3 regions of the Enterobacter sp. K510 genome follow, and region 2 is predicted to be linked to each of the others. Evidence: riboswitches for the same ligand, from Rfam matches in the RefSeq annotation. Region 2 holds a riboswitch; each other region holds the start of a gene.
The links. A riboswitch is a leader RNA that binds a small molecule or an ion and turns the genes downstream of it on or off. The one in region 2 is predicted to bind thiamine pyrophosphate.
Positions count from the first base shown of each region.

Region 1: it holds a riboswitch for thiamine pyrophosphate, as region 2 does, so the genes downstream of both, thiB (thiamine ABC transporter substrate binding subunit) here and thiM (hydroxyethylthiazole kinase) in region 2, are expected to answer to the same signal.
Region 3: it holds a riboswitch for thiamine pyrophosphate, as region 2 does, so the genes downstream of both, thiC (phosphomethylpyrimidine synthase ThiC) here and thiM (hydroxyethylthiazole kinase) in region 2, are expected to answer to the same signal.

Region 1 is NZ_JBNRLQ010000006.1:142,006-148,362, forward strand. Features, by position in the region: gene sgrR (HTH-type transcriptional regulator SgrR) at 8-1,669, shown strand; gene ACQUTD_RS12190 (DUF4142 domain-containing protein) at 1,710-2,279, opposite strand; gene ACQUTD_RS12195 (hypothetical protein) at 2,522-2,956, opposite strand; TPP riboswitch at 3,350-3,450, shown strand; gene thiB (thiamine ABC transporter substrate binding subunit) at 3,484-4,467, shown strand; gene thiP (thiamine/thiamine pyrophosphate ABC transporter permease ThiP) at 4,443-6,044, shown strand; gene thiQ (thiamine ABC transporter ATP-binding protein ThiQ) at 6,028-6,357, shown strand, end outside.
Region 2 is NZ_JBNRLQ010000002.1:123,010-129,366, forward strand. Features, by position in the region: gene ACQUTD_RS03105 (hypothetical protein) at 1-1,058, opposite strand, end outside; TPP riboswitch at 1,297-1,393, shown strand; gene thiM (hydroxyethylthiazole kinase) at 1,429-2,217, shown strand; gene thiD (bifunctional hydroxymethylpyrimidine kinase/phosphomethylpyrimidine kinase) at 2,214-3,014, shown strand; gene ACQUTD_RS03120 (GntR family transcriptional regulator) at 3,050-3,796, shown strand; gene ACQUTD_RS03125 (PfkB family carbohydrate kinase) at 3,770-4,729, opposite strand; gene ACQUTD_RS03130 (ADP-ribosylglycohydrolase family protein) at 4,726-5,730, opposite strand; gene ACQUTD_RS03135 (nucleoside permease) at 5,727-6,357, opposite strand, start outside.
Region 3 is NZ_JBNRLQ010000018.1:3,937-10,293, forward strand. Features, by position in the region: gene hupA (nucleoid-associated protein HU-alpha) at 7-279, opposite strand; gene ACQUTD_RS21360 (YjaG family protein) at 466-1,056, opposite strand; gene nfi (deoxyribonuclease V) at 1,099-1,770, opposite strand; gene hemE (uroporphyrinogen decarboxylase) at 1,780-2,844, opposite strand; gene nudC (NAD(+) diphosphatase) at 2,885-3,658, opposite strand; gene rsd (sigma D regulator) at 3,757-4,278, shown strand; TPP riboswitch at 4,332-4,441, shown strand; gene thiC (phosphomethylpyrimidine synthase ThiC) at 4,524-6,314, shown strand; gene thiE (thiamine phosphate synthase) at 6,314-6,357, shown strand, end outside.

The DNA.
Region 1 (6,357 bases), on a different contig from region 2:
CCCTTTTATGTCGTCGGGCCGTCTGCAACAACAATTCATCCGCCTGTGGCAGTGTTGCGACGGCGCGTCTCAGGAAACCACGCTGAGTGAACTGGCGGAGCTGCTGAGCTGTTCGCGTCGTCATATGCGTACCCTGCTCAATACCATGCAGGCGCGCGGCTGGCTGACATGGGAAGCGGAAGCCGGGCGTGGTAAGCGCTCACGCCTCACCTTTCTTTATACCGGACTGGCGCTGCAACAGCAGCGTGCGGAGGATCTGCTGGAGCAGGATCGCATCGATCAGCTGGTGCAACTAGTGGGCGACAAAACCGCCGTGCGGCAGATGCTGGTGTCGCATCTGGGACGCAGTTTTCGCCAGGGCCGCCACATTCTACGCGTGCTCTATTACCGCCCGCTGCGTAATCTGCTGCCCGGCACCGCGTTAAGACGCTCTGAAACCCATATCGCCCGCCAGATCTTCAGCGCCCTGACGCGGGTAAATGAGGAAAACGGGGAACTGGAAGCGGATATCGCCCATCACTGGCAACAGCTTTCGCCGCTGCACTGGCGATTTTATCTGCGGCCCGGCATCCATTTTCACCACGGGCGCGAACTGGAGATGCGCGACGTCATCACCTCCCTTGAGCGTATCAACGCCTTTCCGCTCTATTCGCACATCATGCAGATCGTCTCTCCCACGCCCTGGACGCTGGACATTCACCTCTCTGAGCCGGACAGCTGGCTGCCCTGGCTGCTGGGCCATGTGCAGTCGATGATCCTGCCCCACGAATGGGAGTCGATGAGCAACTTCGCCAGCCTGCCGGTCGGCACCGGCCCCTATGCCGTCACCCGTAACAACAGCAGCCAGCTGAAGATCCAGGCTTTTGACGACTACTTTGGCTTTCGCGCGTTGATTGACGAAGTGAACGTCTGGGTGCTGCCGGAAGTGAGCGACGATCCCAGCGGTGGCCTGACGCTGGAAGGCCCCGGCGAGGGCGAAAAAGCCGTCGAGAGTCGTCTTGAAGAGGGCTGCTATTACCTGCTGTTTGATGCCCGCACGCCCAGGGGCAACAATGCGGCGGTGCGGGACTGGATCAGCCATGTGCTCTCCCCTGCCAGCCTGCTGTATCACGGCGACGAGCACTATCAGCGCTTCTGGTTTCCGGCGTACGGTCTGCTGCCGCGCTGGCACCATGCGCGACCCGGCGGCAGTGAAATCGAAAAACCCGCCGGTCTGGAATCCCTCACCCTTACTTATTATCGGGAACATCAGGAGCACAAAGTCATCGCCCGCTCGATGATCGCCCTGCTGGCACAGCACCATGTGCGGCTGGAGATCCAGGAGGTGGAGTACGAGGAGTGGCACAGCGGCGAAGTGACCAGCGATATCTGGCTGAACAGCGCCAACTTCACGCTGCCGCTCGATTTTTCGCTGTTCACGCATTTATACGAAGTGCCGCTACTCCAGCGGTGCATTCCCCGCGACTGGCAACAGGATGCCGCGCACTGGCGCGCAGGCGAAATGAATCTGGCGAACTGGTGCCAGCAGCTGATGGCGAACCGCGCGATAGTGCCGCTGATCCATCACTGGCTGACCATCAACGGTCAGCGCAGTATGCGCGGCCTGCGCATGAATACGCTGGGGTGGTTTGACTTTAAATCGGCGTGGTTTGCGCCGCCGGAGCCATAAGGGAAAAGTCGGTGGGCCCTGTGCCCACCGAACGACCAGCTTACTTAGTCATCTGCTCGGCTGATTTCAGATGCTGCTCAACGACCGGCGTATGTGCGTCAGCCAGCGCCTTCACATCCGGATCTTTGATCATCTTCGCATCGCTTTGCAGTTTCGTCAGCACCATCTTGTGGTCTTTAGTACCGGCGTTTTCCATATACATTTTGTCAAAGTCATCACCGCTCGCTTTTTCCAGCTTCGCTGCCATAGCCTTATGCTCAGCATCCGGCTCCGTCGGCAGCGTGACGCCTTTTTGCTGAGCGACTGTCTGGACTTTGGTCAGAGCCGCACCATGATCGTCGACCATCTTCTGCGCGAAGGCTTTCACGTCGCTGCTTTGCGCTTTGCTCAGCGCAATCTTGGCGGCGGCGATTTCATTGATATTGGCCTGCGCCATATCCTTCACCGCTTTTTCGTCCCCGGAACTGAGCTTAGCGCCCGATGCGGTCTGGCTGGTGGCGTCACTCGTTGCAGTGCTGGACTGTGTCTGGGCTTGCACGCCGAGCGTGGTGAACATCGCAGCCACTGCCGATACGGCCAGCAGTCCTTTCAAGGTTTTGCTCTTTTGCATGTTATTCTCCAGATGGTCATCGGTAAGGTAAATATGAGGTAATTATCTGCACGTAGTCTCCTGCGTAAATGACAACGGCACTACTCAGTATAGTTGAACGCTCAGAGACAGCAGTTTTAGTTAGAGATCTTACAAAGGGCAGCAGGAAATGGCGGGCGTAAAGGTGTGGGAAGGATGCAGCCTGCCCGGCGGCGCAGGCTTGCCGGGCCTACAGGTGTCACCCGGCAAGATGTTGCGGCTGGCTACGCGTCTGTCCCTTTCACCCAGCGCGGCGCTTTCATAATATCGGTGAAATACCACACCAGTTCACACAGCAACCCGGTCAGGGTTTTCTCCATATCCGGCGGCAGCGACTGGCTGTTCAACAGGCGCGTTAACGCCAGGCAGTATTCACAAATCAGATCAGATTCCGGTTCGAAACACGGCGGTTCCGCAGGCAGGGTATCCACCGTGAATTGAGGGATCAGATGCGGTGGAATGACGTCATTCAATGTGGGTTGCAGCAGCATCAGGCAGGCGTTCAGACGCCCGCACATCGCGAGGCGCAGCGCCGGATCGTCGCTTTCGATCAGCGTTTCGGCAAAATGCTCGCAGTGATCCGCCAGCACGGTGAAATCAGTGTCTGCGGTGAAGGGAACGGTAAGTAACGGGTGAGTCTGGTTGAGGGTCGTAGCCATAAGGGCAGCCTCCGGTATGTGAATGTATATTCCGCCACTGAAGAGACCAATCTTACGGGTGGCGGACTGAACGGAGTTGGTCTTACCGGCCATACCGACACCGGCGCGCCTTGCAGCGCCCCCGTCCAGCCCACCATAGAGATGTAGCCAAACGCACGACATAAGAAAGACGCTTACGCGTCATATGTCGCAGGTATGATATGCAGGAGACCAATCCCGGCACCTGATTTTGCAGGCGCGGGAAGATGCTACTGTCAGACGCGATCAACGGCAAGCGGATTTGGCAGTACGGTTTGCGAGAAGGCTCGTAAATACATATCAAAAACAGTCACCCCACCTCATACCCCCAACCATCCCTCATTGCTGCCCGGCAACAAAATCATTACACTAGCGCCGTGCTCAACGGGGTGCTGCGCGAAACGCGTGTGCTGAGAAAATACCCGTCGAACCTGATCCGGATAACGCCGGCGAAGGGATTTGAGGCTACCGCTCAAGTCCTTTGCCACTCTCTTTTATTGAGGTGCAAAGTGTTAAAAAAATGTCTGCCGTTCCTGCTGCTGATTGCCGCGCCCGCCTTTGCTAAACCCGTTCTTACCGTTTACACCTACGACTCCTTTGCCGCTGACTGGGGCCCTGGCCCGAAAGTTAAAAAAGCCTTTGAAGCGGACTGTAACTGCGAGCTGAAGCTGGTGGCGCTGGAAGATGGCGTCTCGCTGCTCAACCGTCTGCGCATGGAAGGCAAAAACAGCAAAGCCGACGTGGTACTGGGGCTGGATAACAACCTGCTGGAAGCGGCCACGCAAACTAAACTGTTTGCGAAAAGCGGCATCCCGAATGATGCAGTGAACGTGCCGGGCGGCTGGAAAAACGACACCTTTGTGCCGTTCGATTACGGCTATTTCGCCTTCGTTTATGACAAAAACAAACTGAAAAATCCGCCGAAAAGCCTGAAAGAACTGGTGGAAAGCGACCAGAAATGGCGTGTGATTTACCAGGACCCGCGTACCAGCACGCCAGGCCTCGGCCTGCTGCTGTGGATGCAAAAAGTCTATGGCGATAAGACGCCGGACGCCTGGCAAAAACTCGCCGCGAAAACCGTCACCGTCACCAAAGGCTGGAGCGAGGCTTACGGCCTGTTCCTGAAAGGCGAAAGCGACCTGGTGCTGAGCTACACCACCTCCCCGGCGTATCACGCCATCGAAGAGAAAAAAGACAACTACGCCGCCGCGGGCTTCAGCGAAGGGCACTATTTGCAGGTGGAAGTTGCCGCCCGCACCGCCGCCAGCAAGCAGCCGGAGCTGGCAGAGAAGTTCCTGAAATTTATGGTGACCCCGGCGTTCCAGAACACCATCGCCACCGGCAACTGGATGTATCCGGTGACCAGCGTGGCGCTGCCCGCGGGCTTTGACCAACTGGTGAAACCGGCCACCACGCTGGAATACTCCCCGCAGGATGTTGCCGCGAAGCGTGCCGACTGGATCAGTGCATGGCAACGCGCCGTCAGCCGTTAATCCCTGGCTGGCTGCTGCCCGGTGCCGCCGCAGCCACGCTGATGGTGGCGGTGGCGCTGGCGGCTTTTTTTGCGCTGTGGATGAATGCGCCAGTAACGGACGTTGCCGCGCTGTTGCAGGACAGCTACCTGTGGCACGTGGTGCGCTTCTCGTTCTGGCAGGCGTTTTTGTCCGCCCTGCTGTCGGTAGCCCCGGCAATCTTTCTTTCCCGTGCCCTGTACCGCCGCCGCTTTCCTGGGCGGCAAATGCTGTTACGCCTGTGCGCCATGACGCTGATTTTGCCGGTGCTGGTGGCGGTGTTCGGCATTCTCAGCGTCTATGGTCGTCAGGGCTGGCTGGCGCAGATTTTCGGATCGCACTGGACGTTTTCGCCTTACGGCCTGCAGGGGATCCTGCTGGCCCACGTCTTCTTTAACCTGCCGATGGCGACTCGCCTGCTGTTACAGGCACTGGAGCAGATCCCCGGCGAGCAGCGCCAGCTTGCCGCCCAGCTCGGGATGCGCGGCTGGGCGTTTTTCCGCTTTGTTGAATGGCCCTGGCTGCGGCGGCAAATTCCGCCGGTGGCGGCGCTGATCTTTATGCTCTGTTTCGCCAGCTTTGCCACGGTGCTGTCGCTGGGTGGCGGTCCGCAGGCCACCACCATTGAGCTGGCGATTTATCAGGCGCTGAGTTACGACTTTGAACCAGGCCGTGCGGCGCTGCTGGCGCTGGTGCAGATGATCTGCTGCCTCGGCCTGGTGCTGTTAAGCCAGCGGCTGAGCAAAGCCATTGCCGTCGGCACAAATCACCTCACCGGCTGGCGCGATCCGCAGGACAGCCTGTTGCGCCGCCTCGCCGATGGCACGCTGATTGTTCTGGCCCTGTTGCTGTTGCTGCCGCCGCTGATTGCCGTGATGGTCGAAGGGCTGAATCGTAGCCTGTTGGATGTGCTGGCGCAGCCGGTGCTGTGGCAGGCGACCTGGACCTCGCTGCGCATCGCACTGTGCGCCGGGGTGCTGTGTGTGATCCTGACCATGATGCTGCTGTGGAGCAGCCGCGAACTGCGCGCCCGCCAGCAACCCTTCGCCGGGCAGGCGCTGGAGCTGTCCGGCATGTTGATCCTCGCAATGCCCGGCATCGTGCTGGCGACCGGCTTCTTTTTACTGCTTAACAACGCCACCGGCCTGCCGGACTCTGCCGACGGCATTGTGATTTTTACTAACGCGCTGATGGCCATCCCCTACGCGCTGAAAGTGCTGGAAAACCCGATGCGCGATGTCGCCGCCCGTTATACGCTGCTGTGCCAGTCTCTCGGCATGGCAGGGCTGCAACGGCTGCGCGTGGTGGAGCTGCGCGCGCTGAAACGTCCGCTGGCGCAGGCGCTGGCGTTTGCCTGTGTGCTGTCGATCGGCGATTTTGGCGTCGTGGCGCTGTTCGGCAATGACGATTTCCGCACGCTGCCGTTTTACCTTTATCAGCAAATAGGCTCTTATCGCAGCCAGGACGGGGCCGTAACGGCGCTGCTGCTGCTGGCGCTGTGCTTTATCCTGTTCACCGTGATTGAAAAACTTCCGGGTCGCCATGCTAAAACTGACTGATACCACCTGGCTTTACCATCACCTGCCCATGCGCTTTACGCTGAATATCGAGCGGGGTGAACAGGTGGCGATCCTCGGGCCGAGCGGCGCGGGGAAAAGCACGCTGTTGAATCTGATCGCCGGGTTTTTACAGCCGGACAGCGGCTCGATCATGCTGGAAAACGAGGATCACACGCGTACGCCACCGTCGAGCCGCCCGGTGTCGATGCTGTTCCAGGAAAACAATTTGTTCACCCATCTGACGGTGCGGCAGAACATTGGTCTGGGGCTGCATCCCGGCTTAAAACTTAACGACACCCAGCGCGCCACTCTC
Region 2 (6,357 bases):
TAAGTGCCCGGTCGGCGAGAAGCACCGCTATAGCTGATTGCCTGCGCGGGTGCAGAATAGGTAGCTACAGGCGTTAGCGTGCCCGGCGCCTGTAAATTGGCAACAGGCACTTTTTGATAAAGCTGTGCCGGAATAGCGCCAGGCACGCGCTGCGGCGTGAGTTGCGTGGGCACAGCGTTGGTAAGTTGCGGTGTTTTCTGTGCAATGGCCGCAGGCGTAAGATTCAGCACAGGCGTACGTTGTTCAACCGCTTTCGGAGTCAGCTGCAAACCGGGCACGCGCTGCGGCGTGAGCTGCGTGGGCACAGCGTTGGTGAGTTGCGGTGTTTTCTGCGCAATGGCTGCAGGCGTAAGATTCAGCACAGGCGTACGTTGTTCAACCGCTTTCGGAGTCAGCTGCAAAGCGGGCACGCGCTGCGGCGTGAGCTGCGTGGGCACAGCGTTGGTGAGTTGCGGTGTTTTCTGTGCAATGGCTGCAGGCGTGAGATTCAGCACAGGCGTACGTTGTTCAACCGCTTTCGGAGTCAGCTGCAAAGCGGGCACGCGCTGTGGCGTGAGCTGTGTGGGCACAGCGTTGGTAAGTTGCGGTGTTTTCTGCGCAATGGCTGCAGGCGTAAGATTCAGCACAGGCGTACGTTGTTCAACCGCTTTCGGAGTCAGCTGCAAACCGGGCACGCGCTGCGGCGTTGCCTGCGGAACGCCATCTGTTTTCACAGAGGGTATGGCGTCCGGAATATGATTATTGCGATCGTCTGCCGTTGGCGCGAAGGTGCCGGGGCGGGTTGAGTATCCGGAGTACGCGTTAAAACCATAGCTGGCTGCGGTTGGTGCAGACTGCGTCGTGCTCCCCATGTGCGAGTTATCCATTGAACCATTTTCAGCTTGCTTAACCGCGTTGTACGCATCATGTACACGGCTTGCTGTTGCATCATTATGGTTATTGGCTTGATCCTGCATGGCGCTTGAAAGGCGATTGTTCATAATGGAAACGCTTTCATTTGCCGCTGCGTTAAAGGCAATTGCCGCTAATACGACCGCGGCGAGAGTAGAGATTTTCATATTGATTGACTTCGTGAATAGTAAAGATTGTATCTATAAAAGAGACGCATTAGTTCAGCGCCGTTACTATCCTCCTGTCAAGATTTGTAAATGTTGATCCAGATCACACTAAGCACGAATACCTTAAGCAGGCTAATAGCCGGACGGCAGAAACTTTATGAAATTCCTTGTGCCCGATAACAGCCCGCGGCTACACTAAATTCTGTTGCAGTGTTAACTGTAAATAATTGATTTTGATTCAAATGACTCGGGGTGCCCTTCTGCGTGAAGGCTGAGAAATACCCGTACCACCTGATCTGGATAATGCCAGCGTAGGGAAGTCAGATGCCTCTGCCGGCGTCCCTTCTTCGCAGTCTGGCAGGAGCAAAAAATGCAACCTGACCTGCTAAATCCGGCGCATATCGCCACTCTGTTACAACACTTCCGCCGCCATTCCCCCCTTGTCCACTGTATGACTAACGACGTGGTGCAGAGCTTTACCGCTAACGTTTTGCTGGCGCTCGGCGCGTCCCCGGCGATGGTAATCGAGCCGGAAGAGGCCGTGCAGTTCAGCGCTATCGCCGATGCGCTGCTGGTTAACGTTGGCACCCTGACGGCAGATCGCGCCGGAGCCATGCACGCGGCCATTAACAGCGCCCGCGAGGCGGGAAAACCCTGGACGCTCGATCCCGTGGCGGTTGGCGGCCTGACGTTCCGCACCGATTTTTGCCGGGAACTGCTGATCCTGCGCCCGGCGGCTATTCGCGGCAATGCGTCGGAGATCCTCGCGCTGGCGGGCATGCAGGCGGGCGGTCGCGGCGTCGATACCACAGATACCATTCACGCGGCGCTGCCTGCCGCCGTGGCGCTGGCACGGCAGAGCGGGGCGGTGGTGGCGGTGAGCGGGGAGGTGGATCACATCACCGACGGCAAGCGTGTGCTCGCGGTGCCGGGGGGCGATCCTTTGATGACGCGGGTGGTCGGCACCGGTTGCGCGCTCTCGGCGGTGGTGGCTGCCAGCTGTGCGCTGCCGGGGGATCGCCTGACTAATGTGGCGGCGGCCTGCGGCATTATGGCGCAGGCGGGCAGCCGTGCCGTCGCTGCCAGTCAGGGGCCGGGGTCGTTTATCCCGGCGTTTCTCGATGCGCTGTATCGTCTGGACGGGGAGGCGCTGGCATGAAACGTATCAATGCCCTGACCATTGCAGGTACCGATCCCAGTGGCGGCGCGGGTATCCAGGCAGATCTGAAAACCTTCTCGGCGCTGGGCGCCTATGGCTGTTCAGTTATTACCGCGCTGGTGGCGCAGAATACCCGCGGCGTGCAGTCGGTGTACCGCATCGAACCGGAGTTTGTCGCCGCACAGCTGGACTCGGTGTTCAGCGATGTCCGTATCGACACCACCAAAATCGGTATGCTTGCCGAAACTGACATTGTCGAAGCCGTGGCGGAGCGGCTGCGGCGTTATCAGGTGCAGAATGTGGTGCTGGACACGGTAATGCTCGCCAAAAGCGGCGATGCGCTGCTCTCCCCCGGTGCCGTTGACGCCCTGCGTCGGCATCTGTTGCCGCAGGTGTCGCTGATCACGCCCAACCTGCCGGAAGCCGCCGCGCTGCTGGACGCCCCTCACGCCCGCAACGAGCAGGAGATGCACGAGCAGGGCCGCGCGTTGCTGGCGCTCGGCTGTGAAGCGGTGCTGATGAAAGGTGGTCATCTGGAGGATGCCGAAAGCCCGGACTGGCTGTTTACCCGCGACGGGGCGACGCGTTTTACCGCACCGCGTATTCACACCAAAAATACTCACGGCACCGGCTGTACCCTGTCGGCGGCGCTGGCGGCGCTGCGCCCGCGCCATACAGACTGGGCGACCACGGTGGAGCATGCCAAAGGCTGGCTCAGCGCCGCGCTGGCGCAGGCCGACACGCTGGAAGTGGGGGAGGGGATCGGGCCGGTGCATCATTTCCATGAGTGGTGGTAGTATAACCACCGGACTTTTTTGCCAGGATACCCGAAATGGAACAAGCGCATATCCAGTTAATCGAACAACTGAAAGAGCGGATTGCCGCCGCGGACAACATGCCGTTGTACCTGAAGTTTGCCGGGACGGTGAAAGACGCCGTGCGGAGCGGGCTGCTGGCCCACGGCAATATTCTGCCGGGCGAGCGCGATTTCAGCGGATTAACGGGGATTTCGCGCATTACCGTGCGCAAGGCGATGCAGATGCTGGAGGATGAAGGCGTGGTCACGCGTTCACGTGGCTACGGCACGCAAATCAACAACATCTTCGAATATTCACTGAAAGAAGCGCGGGGATTTTCCCAGCAGGTGGTGCTGCGCGGTAAGAAGCCGGATACCCTGTGGGTGAACAAACGCATTGTTCCCTGCCCGGCGGAGGTGGCGGAAAAACTCGCCATCGACACCGATTCCGACGTGTTTCTGCTTAAGCGCATTCGCTATGTGGATGAGGACGCCGTGTCCATTGAAGAATCCTGGGTGCCCGCGCCGCTCATCAAGGATGTGGATGCCATTGGCGTTTCGCTGTATGACTATTTCCGCAGCCAGCGCATCTATCCCCAGCGCACAAAATCGCGGGTCAGCGCCCGGATGCCGGACGCTGAATTTCAGACGCATATTCAGCTGGAAAACATGGTGCCGGTTCTGGTGATAAGCCAGGTGGCGCTTGATCAACAAAACCGGCCCATTGAGTACAGTATCAGTACCTGTCGCAGCGATTTATACGTCTTTGTATGCGAGGAGTAATTCCTCACGCGTCGGCGCACAGTCGCCGCCGCGCTTGCTGACCACCATCGCCGCAATGGCGTTGCCCAGGCAGACTGAATCCGCCAGCGACAGGCCGGAGGATAACCCCGCCAGTACGCCGCCCGCATGGCTGTCCCCTGCGCCTATGGTGTCCACCATGGTAGCCGGGAAGGGCGGTACGAAGCCCTGCTCATCGCCATCATAGTACCAGGCCCCGTCGCGATCGTGACGAATAATCAGCGGCGCGCCGTACGCTTTCTGCCACGCCGGGCCTAAAAGTTCCGGCTCCACGTCCAGCAGCTGCGCGGCGATCTCTGATTCGCGGCGGTTTAAGGTGACGATCGGTTTCAGCGCCAGGATACGCGCCAGCAACGCCGGATCAATGTCTTCAATACGCGGACCGAAATCGATATAGGGCGTCACGTCGTGCAGCGTTTCCAGCCAGTTGACCAGCACTTCGCCGCAGGCGGCGGAGAGCTGATAACCCGACAGTGAAATCAGGCTGCCCGGCGGCACGGTAAGCGGATCCAGCCATGCCTTCGCCCAGCGGGTTTCGACGCCGGAAAAGGTCATAAAGGTGCGCTCGCCGTCCGGCTCCACCAGCGCCAGACACCAGCCGTTATCCCCTTCATCCACGTTCAGCACGCTTTCAATGCCGTGGGAATTGAGCGCGTTGCTGACCATGTCTGCCCAGATGCCGTGTCCTACCGGCAGCACGTTTTGCGCGCGCATGCCCAGACGATGCAGGGCGACAGCAATATTCAGCGCGCAGCCGCCGATATTGACGCTTTGCTGTTTCAGTTCAATGTCGCAGCCGCGAAATGGCAGCGCATAGGCGCTGGCGATAACGTCGATCACCGCGCCCCCTAACACCGTCACCGGACGCCGGGTTTCAAGCCGGTGCAGAAGGCTGACGAGATAGCCTGGTTTCATGCTTCCTCCCGCTCCTGACGATAAGCCAGGAGCTTTTCACTGTAATGCGAAAAATCGAGCTGATTGACGTCATCCAGTTGCTGCTTAAAGGCGGCATTGATGGCGGAAACTCCGTGCAGCGCGCCGCAGATGGCGGTAGCCATGGCACCGATGGTATCCGTATCGCCCCCCAGATTCGCGCACAGGATCGCACAGCGGTTCGGGTCAGTTTGCGCCAGCTCCACCATCGCAATGGCGGCAGGCACCGATTCAATAGTGCTGGTGCCGGTGCCGACCAGCTGATAAATCTGCTCGCTGGCAGACTCCACGCCGGACGCATTGCGCACCACATTTAACGCCAGTTCGAGGCGTGCCGCCAGCGATGCGCTAAAGGTGGTGACGCGTTTTTCCTGCGCATGGCGGGCCACGGCGGGCAGAGCATCGGCAATATCCTGCCATCGATCGCCGTCAATTGCGCGGGAAATCGCCCAGGCAATCACCACCGCCCCGGCAATCGCCAGATCGGACTTGTGGGTCGGGCTGGAGGCCAGCGCCACCTGATCGATAAACTGATCGAGGGAGTGCGTCGGCAACAGGCAGCCCAGCGGGGAGGCGCGCATCGCCGCCCCGTTGGTCACGCCATTGTTCTCCAGCTCGCTCACCGGGCGCCCCTCGCGGATCGCCCGCAGGGCGATTTTTGAGGTGGGGCCAAGCACGTTTTTATTAAAGGCATCAAAATCTTCGGCCCAGTGCAGGATATGCCGGGCGATAACCTCGGCGTCAATCCTGCCGTTGCATTCGAAAATGGCATCGGCAAGGCAAAGGGCCATCGACGTATCATCGGTGAACTGGGCGCGATCAAAATAACAGGCGGCGTTGTTTTCCGCCGGACCTGGCAGGAAACGGTCGATCCAGCCGAAATGCGCCTTCACCCGTGACCGGGGCCACAGCTCTGACGGCATCCCCATCGCATCGCCTAATGTCTGGCCGTATAACGCACCGAGAATACGTTCTGATTTCATTTTACCTCTCCTTGTGGGACCTCTCCGCGAGTGGGGCTCTTATCGTTGTCCACCACAATCGCGGTAATTTCTCTATCCGATTCACGGAAGAACAGCATAAACAGCACCGCGATGACGGCGATCATGATGCCGCCAAACGCCCACATACCTGCCCAGTTAAAGGTCAGGCCGTTAACCGGCTCTTTGTAGGCATACATTTTTTCCATCATCACGCCGCCCAGACGATAGCCCAGCAGACTGCCGAAACCCTGGCAGCAAAGGGTGATCAAACCCTGCGCGGCAGTACGCATATGCACCGGCGCTTTTTTGTCGACGTAGATATATGCGGTGACGTAGTAAAAGTCGTAGCTCACGCCGTGCAGCAAAATGCCGAGGAACAGCAGGGCATAGGTAAAGTAGTGATCCGCCCCGCCATAGACGAAGAAAGCATAGCGGATAGCGGCGGTCAGTAAGCCCAGCAGCAGAACCTTTTTAATACCAAAACGCTTAGTAAAGAACGGCAGCGCCAGCATAAAGAAGATTTCAGAGAACTGCCCCAGCGTCATCCAGCCGGTGGCGTTTTTCATGCCGACTTCGGTCAGATAACCGTTGGCGAAGATGTAATAGAACGCCAGCGGCATGGCGAAC
Region 3 (6,357 bases), on a different contig from region 2:
GCGGTCTTACTTAACGGCGTCTTTCAGTGCTTTACCAGAAACAAATGCCGGCACGTTAGCTGCGGCGATTTTGATTTCTTTACCGGTCTGCGGGTTGCGGCCAGTACGCTCAGCGCGGTGGTTCACTTTGAAGGTACCGAAACCAACCAGTTGTACAGCATCGCCTTCTTTCAGAGACTCAGTAATAGCAGCCAGGGTGGATTCCAGAGCAGCTTTCGCCTGCACTTTAGACAGATCAGCCTTGTCCGCAATTACATCAATCAGTTGAGTCTTGTTCATAAGTTATCCTTACAATGTGTTTATCGCTTGCTAAGCATCGAGTGCGACGGAAATGCCAAAAAAGCGCCCTCCTGCATACACGCACCGATAGCCACTTTTTTTCGCCCCCCAAATGTAGACCAGACGGGGGGCTAATGGGAAGCCTTGCAGTATGACAAATCAGGCGTTAAATCACGTTTTCTTGTCTCATTGCTGCAAATTTATACCGATATTGCTTTCCCCCGCCTCGCGCAGGTCCGCGCGCAGACCTTTGATCAGCTCAAGGTCGCGCTCTTCGCAGTCAGCCAGCAGGCGGAAAATCTCCCACTGAATGTCCCATTCCTGCTCGACAGCCGGATTAAGTTTTAGCTCTTCATCGGTCATTTCCCGACCTGCCTGGGTCATTTCCAGCATCGCTACCGTGGTGATTGAGGTCTTGCTGACTTCAATAGCGTGCTCCAGCGTATCGCCGCTTAACAGCGAATGCAGCATTTCACTCAATGCCACACAGGCATCGATGGCCGGGTAAACGCCATACATATCGTAATCATCCGCCGACGGGATCGCTTCCTCCAGCTTTTCCAGCTGGCTGTCGAAATTGATCTTCGCGTCTTTAACGGTCAGCGTTTCCCAGACGAGATCGACCATACGGCGATAGAGCTGTGCATCGCCAAAGCCGGTTTGCTGGCAGAACATGGCGTAGTTCGGGTACATGCGCTCGCAAAGGCAGGCCATGAAAGTGACGTGCTGCCAGCTTTCCAGCTTCTCCAGCCGCAGGTGAATCGGGTTTTGTAACATGATGAATTCTCAATATCGGAAATTAGCCGCAGTGTACCTGAATCAGGGGTGAATTTCCTGCCAGCGCACAAAGGCCGGACGACGCGAGGCAACGGCATCCGCCCAACGCGTCGGCTCCGGTAAACGGTAGCCTTTGGTACAGCGCTGCACCCAGGCCAGCGCAGTGTCCTGACTGACCCGATGGCCGGTGGCGATAAACAGCGGGTTACAGCGCGCTTTGCTGCGCCATACCCACGCCAGATCCTCACCCTTATCACGCAGCGGCGCCAGCGCGCCTGGCTCGTCAGACAGCGGCTCAAACTTACCGCACAGGCGTTTTTTCGCCACGCCGATGGTCGGCACATCCACCAGCAGGCCAAAATGACTGGCCACGCCCAGACGACGTGGATGCGAAATGCCATGCCCGTCGACGAACAGCAGATCGGGTTTTTGCGACAGCATATCCCACGCCGCCAGCAGCGCAGGATATTCACGAAACGAGAGGAAACCAGGAATATAGGGCATGGTAGTGGCGATACGCGCGATCTGATATTCAACCAGTTCAAGTTCCGGATACGTCAGCAGTACCATCGCCGCGCGTGTTACTTCTCCGCCCTGCTCAAATCCCACATCTGCCCCGCCGATCAGTCTCGGCGGATCGGTAATAAAACGATCTTCCCGGCATACCGAGGAAGCCAGTTCCAGTTGTTGTGCGCGTAATGACGCCAGATCCATACCTGCTCCTTATTGATGATAGGGCTGTGAAAGACGGTGTACCGCCTCCACAAAAGCACCTGCATGCTCCGGAGGAACATCCTGATGGATACCGTGACCGAGGTTAAACACGTGGCCTTCCCCCTGACCAAAGCCAGCCAGGATAGTCGCCACTTCCTCTTCAATGCGTGCAGGCTGTGCATAAAGCATGGACGGGTCCATGTTGCCCTGCAACGCGACTTTATGACCGACGCGACGACGCGCATCGGCAATATCGATAGTCCAGTCGAGACCCAGCGCATCGCAGCCGGTTTCCGCCATCGCTTCCAGCCACTGACCGCCGCCTTTGGTAAAGAGCGTTACCGGCACGCGGCGGCCTTCGTTTTCACGCAGCAGGCCATCGACAATTTTATGCATGTAATAGAGAGAGAATTGCTGATAATCGCGCCCGGTCAGCACGCCGCCCCAGGTATCGAAAATCATCACCGACTGCGCGCCCGCGCGGATCTGCGCGTTGAGATAGAGCGTGACGCTTTTCGCCAGCTTATCGAGCAGCGCATGCAAGGTCAGCGGCTCGGCGTACATCATTTTTTTGATCAGCGTAAAGGCTTTGCTGCTGCCGCCTTCCACCATGTAGGTCGCCAGCGTCCACGGGCTGCCGGAGAAGCCAATCAGCGGCACTTCGCCTTTCAGTTCGCGGCGGATGGTGCGCACCGCGTTCATCACGTAACCCAGTTCATCTTCCGGATCCGGCACCGGCAGTTTTTCGACGTCGGCTTTACAGGTGATGGGCGAGGTAAAACGCGGGCCTTCGCCGGCTTCAAAGTAGAGGCCCAGACCCATCGCATCGGGGATGGTCAGAATGTCCGAAAAAAGGATCGCCGCATCAAGCGGGAAACGGCGCAGCGGTTGCAGGGTGACTTCGCACGCCAGCTCCGCATTTTTACACAGCGACATAAAGTCACCGGCTTGCGCGCGGGTGGCTTTGTACTCCGGCAAGTAGCGGCCAGCCTGTCTCATCATCCATACCGGGGTGACATCCACCGGCAGGCGCTGGAGCGCGCGCAGGTAACGATCGTTTTTCAGTTCGGTCATTTTGCAGTTCCTCAATGCGTCAGACCGACATTGTAACATGTCACTCATACTCTGCCCGACACAAAGCCACGGTGTCCTCGATCAAACGGCGCGCGACTGTGCCTGGCGGCGGTAACAGCGGCAGCGCATCATAGCGATACCAGCCCGCGTCCAGCAGTTCGTTAGGGTCGATGTTGATTTCACCGCCGTCATATTCGGCCATAAAGGCGGTCATCAGCGATTGCGGGAACGGCCAGGGTTGCGAGGTAACGTAGCGCAGATTTTTCACGCGGATGGCGCTCTCTTCCATGACTTCGCGGGCGACCGCCTGCTCCAGCGTCTCGCCCACCTCCACAAAACCGGCCAGCACGGTATAGATGCCGTTGCGATGGCGCGTGTGCTGGGCCAGCAGGATTTTGTCTTCACGGCGGATGGCGACAATGATGCACGGCGCGATTTGCGGGTAGTAACGTTCCCGACAGTTGCCGCACAGCATTGCCCATTCGCTTTTACTGGTGTGCATGGTATGACCGCAGTAACCGCAAAACTGGTGCGAGCGGTAAAACTCCGCCAGCTGTACGCCGCGCCCGGCGAGCTGGAACAGTCCGACATCCTGGTCCACCAATTGCCGCACGGACGACATATCCTGACGACGATTCTGACGCACCAGCCACACCGGCTCGCCCTGCCATTCGCCGATGGTTAAACCGCGCTGGCCCACAAGATCGAAATTTCCTGCCTCGCCATGTGGTAATTCTCCAGCGGGCAGCCATAATTTTTGTTCATGGCTGACAATCCACCAGCCCTGATCGGTTAATTCGATGACACGTTCCATAATCTGTTGCACTACCTTAGCGACACTGGCATGTTGGTAACATCATTTTTACAAATTTTGGGTAAGTATTTTTTAATCTTAATATTACGGAGTTGATCATGCTAAACCAGCTACAAAGCCTGACAGAGCGAGTGGGAGGAAGTAATAAACTTGTCGACCATTGGTTACATGTCCGTAAGCATCTGCTTGTTGCTTATTACGATCTGGTCGGCATTAAACCTGGCAGAGAATCCTTTACAGAACTTGATGAAAAAGCGCTGGATGATTTTTGCCATAGCCTGGTCGATTATCTTTCCGCTGGTCATTTTAGTATTTATGAGCGCATTATCAGCGAAATGGAAGGGACCAGCCCACTTTTCGCCGCCACGCAGATCTATCCTCTGCTGGAAGCGAACACGCAGCAGATCATGAATTATTATGATTCCAGCCTGGAAAATGCCATTGATGACAGCAACTGCATTGAATTCCAGCATGCGCTGTCCGGCATTGGCGAAGCGCTGGCGCAACGCTTTACTCTTGAAGATCAATTAATCGTTCTGGCGTTCGACTTCAACCTTTCTGAAAGCGCCAACGACGAGGCAGTAGCCAATAACGAGAGAGATATGGCTCGTCCTGCTTGAGTTCTGCGGCAGTAACACGTAATTTATTTTAGCTTTCCCGTATAACGGGAAATTATTTCTTGTCGGAGTGCCGCGTACGACAGTACCGGCTGAGACCGTTAATTCGGGATCCGCGGAACCTGATCAGGTTAGTACCTGCGAAGGGAACAAGAGTTCATCTGCATGGCATCGCTGCATCCGGCGATCGCCCTCTTGCTTCATCCGTCATTCTGACAAGCCACGTCCTTACTTTTATGGAATGAGCTATGTCTGCCACTAAACCAACACGTCGCCAGCAACGCGAACACGCCCAGCGCTTTATCGATACTCTGGAAGGTACTGTCTTCCCCGGCTCCCGACGCATCTATATTCAGGGTTCACAGCCGGACATTCGCGTGCCCATGCGTGAAATTCAGCTCAGCCCGACGCCAGTCGGCGGCACTAAAGACGCGCCACGTTTTGAAGAAAACGAAGCGATCCCCGTGTATGACACCTCCGGTCCGTACGGCGATCCCGCCATTACTATTAACGTCCGGCAGGGGCTGACCAGGCTACGAAGTCCATGGATTGCGGCGCGTGGCGCGACGGCAGGCCAGTGCGTGACCCAGTTGCACTATGCCCGCCAGGGGATTGTCACGCCGGAGATGGAATTTATCGCCATCCGTGAAAACATGGGCCGCGAGCGCATTCGCGCTGATGTCCTGCGCCAGCAGCATACTGGCGAAGGCTTTGGCGCGCGCCTGCCGGAAAACATCACCCCTGAATTTGTACGCGATGAAGTGGCCGCCGGGCGCGCCATTATTCCCGCCAATATTAACCATCCGGAATCCGAGCCGATGATCATTGGCCGTAATTTTCTGGTGAAAGTAAACGCCAATATTGGCAATTCGGCGGTCAGCTCCTCCATCGAAGAGGAAGTGGAAAAGCTGGTGTGGGCCACGCGTTGGGGGGCTGATACCGTGATGGATCTCTCCACCGGCCGTAATATCCATGAAACCCGCGAGTGGATTTTGCGTAACAGCCCGGTGCCCATCGGCACAGTGCCGGTTTATCAGGCGCTGGAGAAGGTTAACGGCATTGCGGAAAACTTAAGCTGGGAAGTATTCCGCGAAACGCTGCTGGAGCAGGCGGAACAGGGCGTCGATTACTTCACTATTCACGCCGGTGTGCTGCTGCGTTATGTGCCGATGACGGCAAAACGTCTGACGGGTATCGTCTCCCGTGGCGGCTCGATCATGGCGAAATGGTGCCTGTCCCATCATCAGGAAAATTTCCTTTACGAACGTTTCCGCGACATCTGCGAAATCTGCGCGGCCTATGACGTTTCCCTGTCGCTGGGGGACGGTCTGCGTCCCGGTTCCATTCAGGACGCCAACGACGAGGCGCAGTTTGCGGAACTGCACACCCTTGGCGAGCTGACGAAAATCGCCTGGGAGTACGACGTGCAGGTGATGATTGAAGGCCCCGGCCATGTGCCGATGCATATGATCCGCCGCAATATGACCGAGCAGCTGGAGCACTGCCACGAAGCGCCTTTCTACACCCTCGGCCCGCTGACCACCGATATTGCGCCGGGCTACGACCATTTCACCTCCGGCATTGGCGCGGCGATGATCGGCTGGTTTGGCTGCGCAATGCTCTGTTACGTAACGCCAAAAGAGCACCTTGGCCTGCCGAACAAAGAGGACGTCAAACAGGGATTAATCACCTATAAGATCGCCGCTCACGCCGCCGATTTAGCCAAAGGCCATCCGGGGGCGCAGATCCGCGATAACGCCATGTCCAAAGCGCGCTTTGAATTCCGCTGGGAAGATCAGTTTAACCTTGCGCTCGATCCCTTCACCGCCCGCGCTTATCACGATGAGACGCTGCCGCAGGAGTCCGGCAAAGTAGCGCACTTCTGTTCGATGTGCGGCCCGAAATTCTGCTCGATGAAGATCAGCCAGGAAGTGCGCGACTTTGCGGCACAGCAGGCGGTTGACGCCGGCATGGCAGATAAATCGAACGACTTCCGCGCCCGGGGCGGCGAAATCTATCTCCGGCAGGAGGAGGCGTAATGTACCAGCCTGATTTTCCGCCGGTACCCTTCCGGCTCGGACT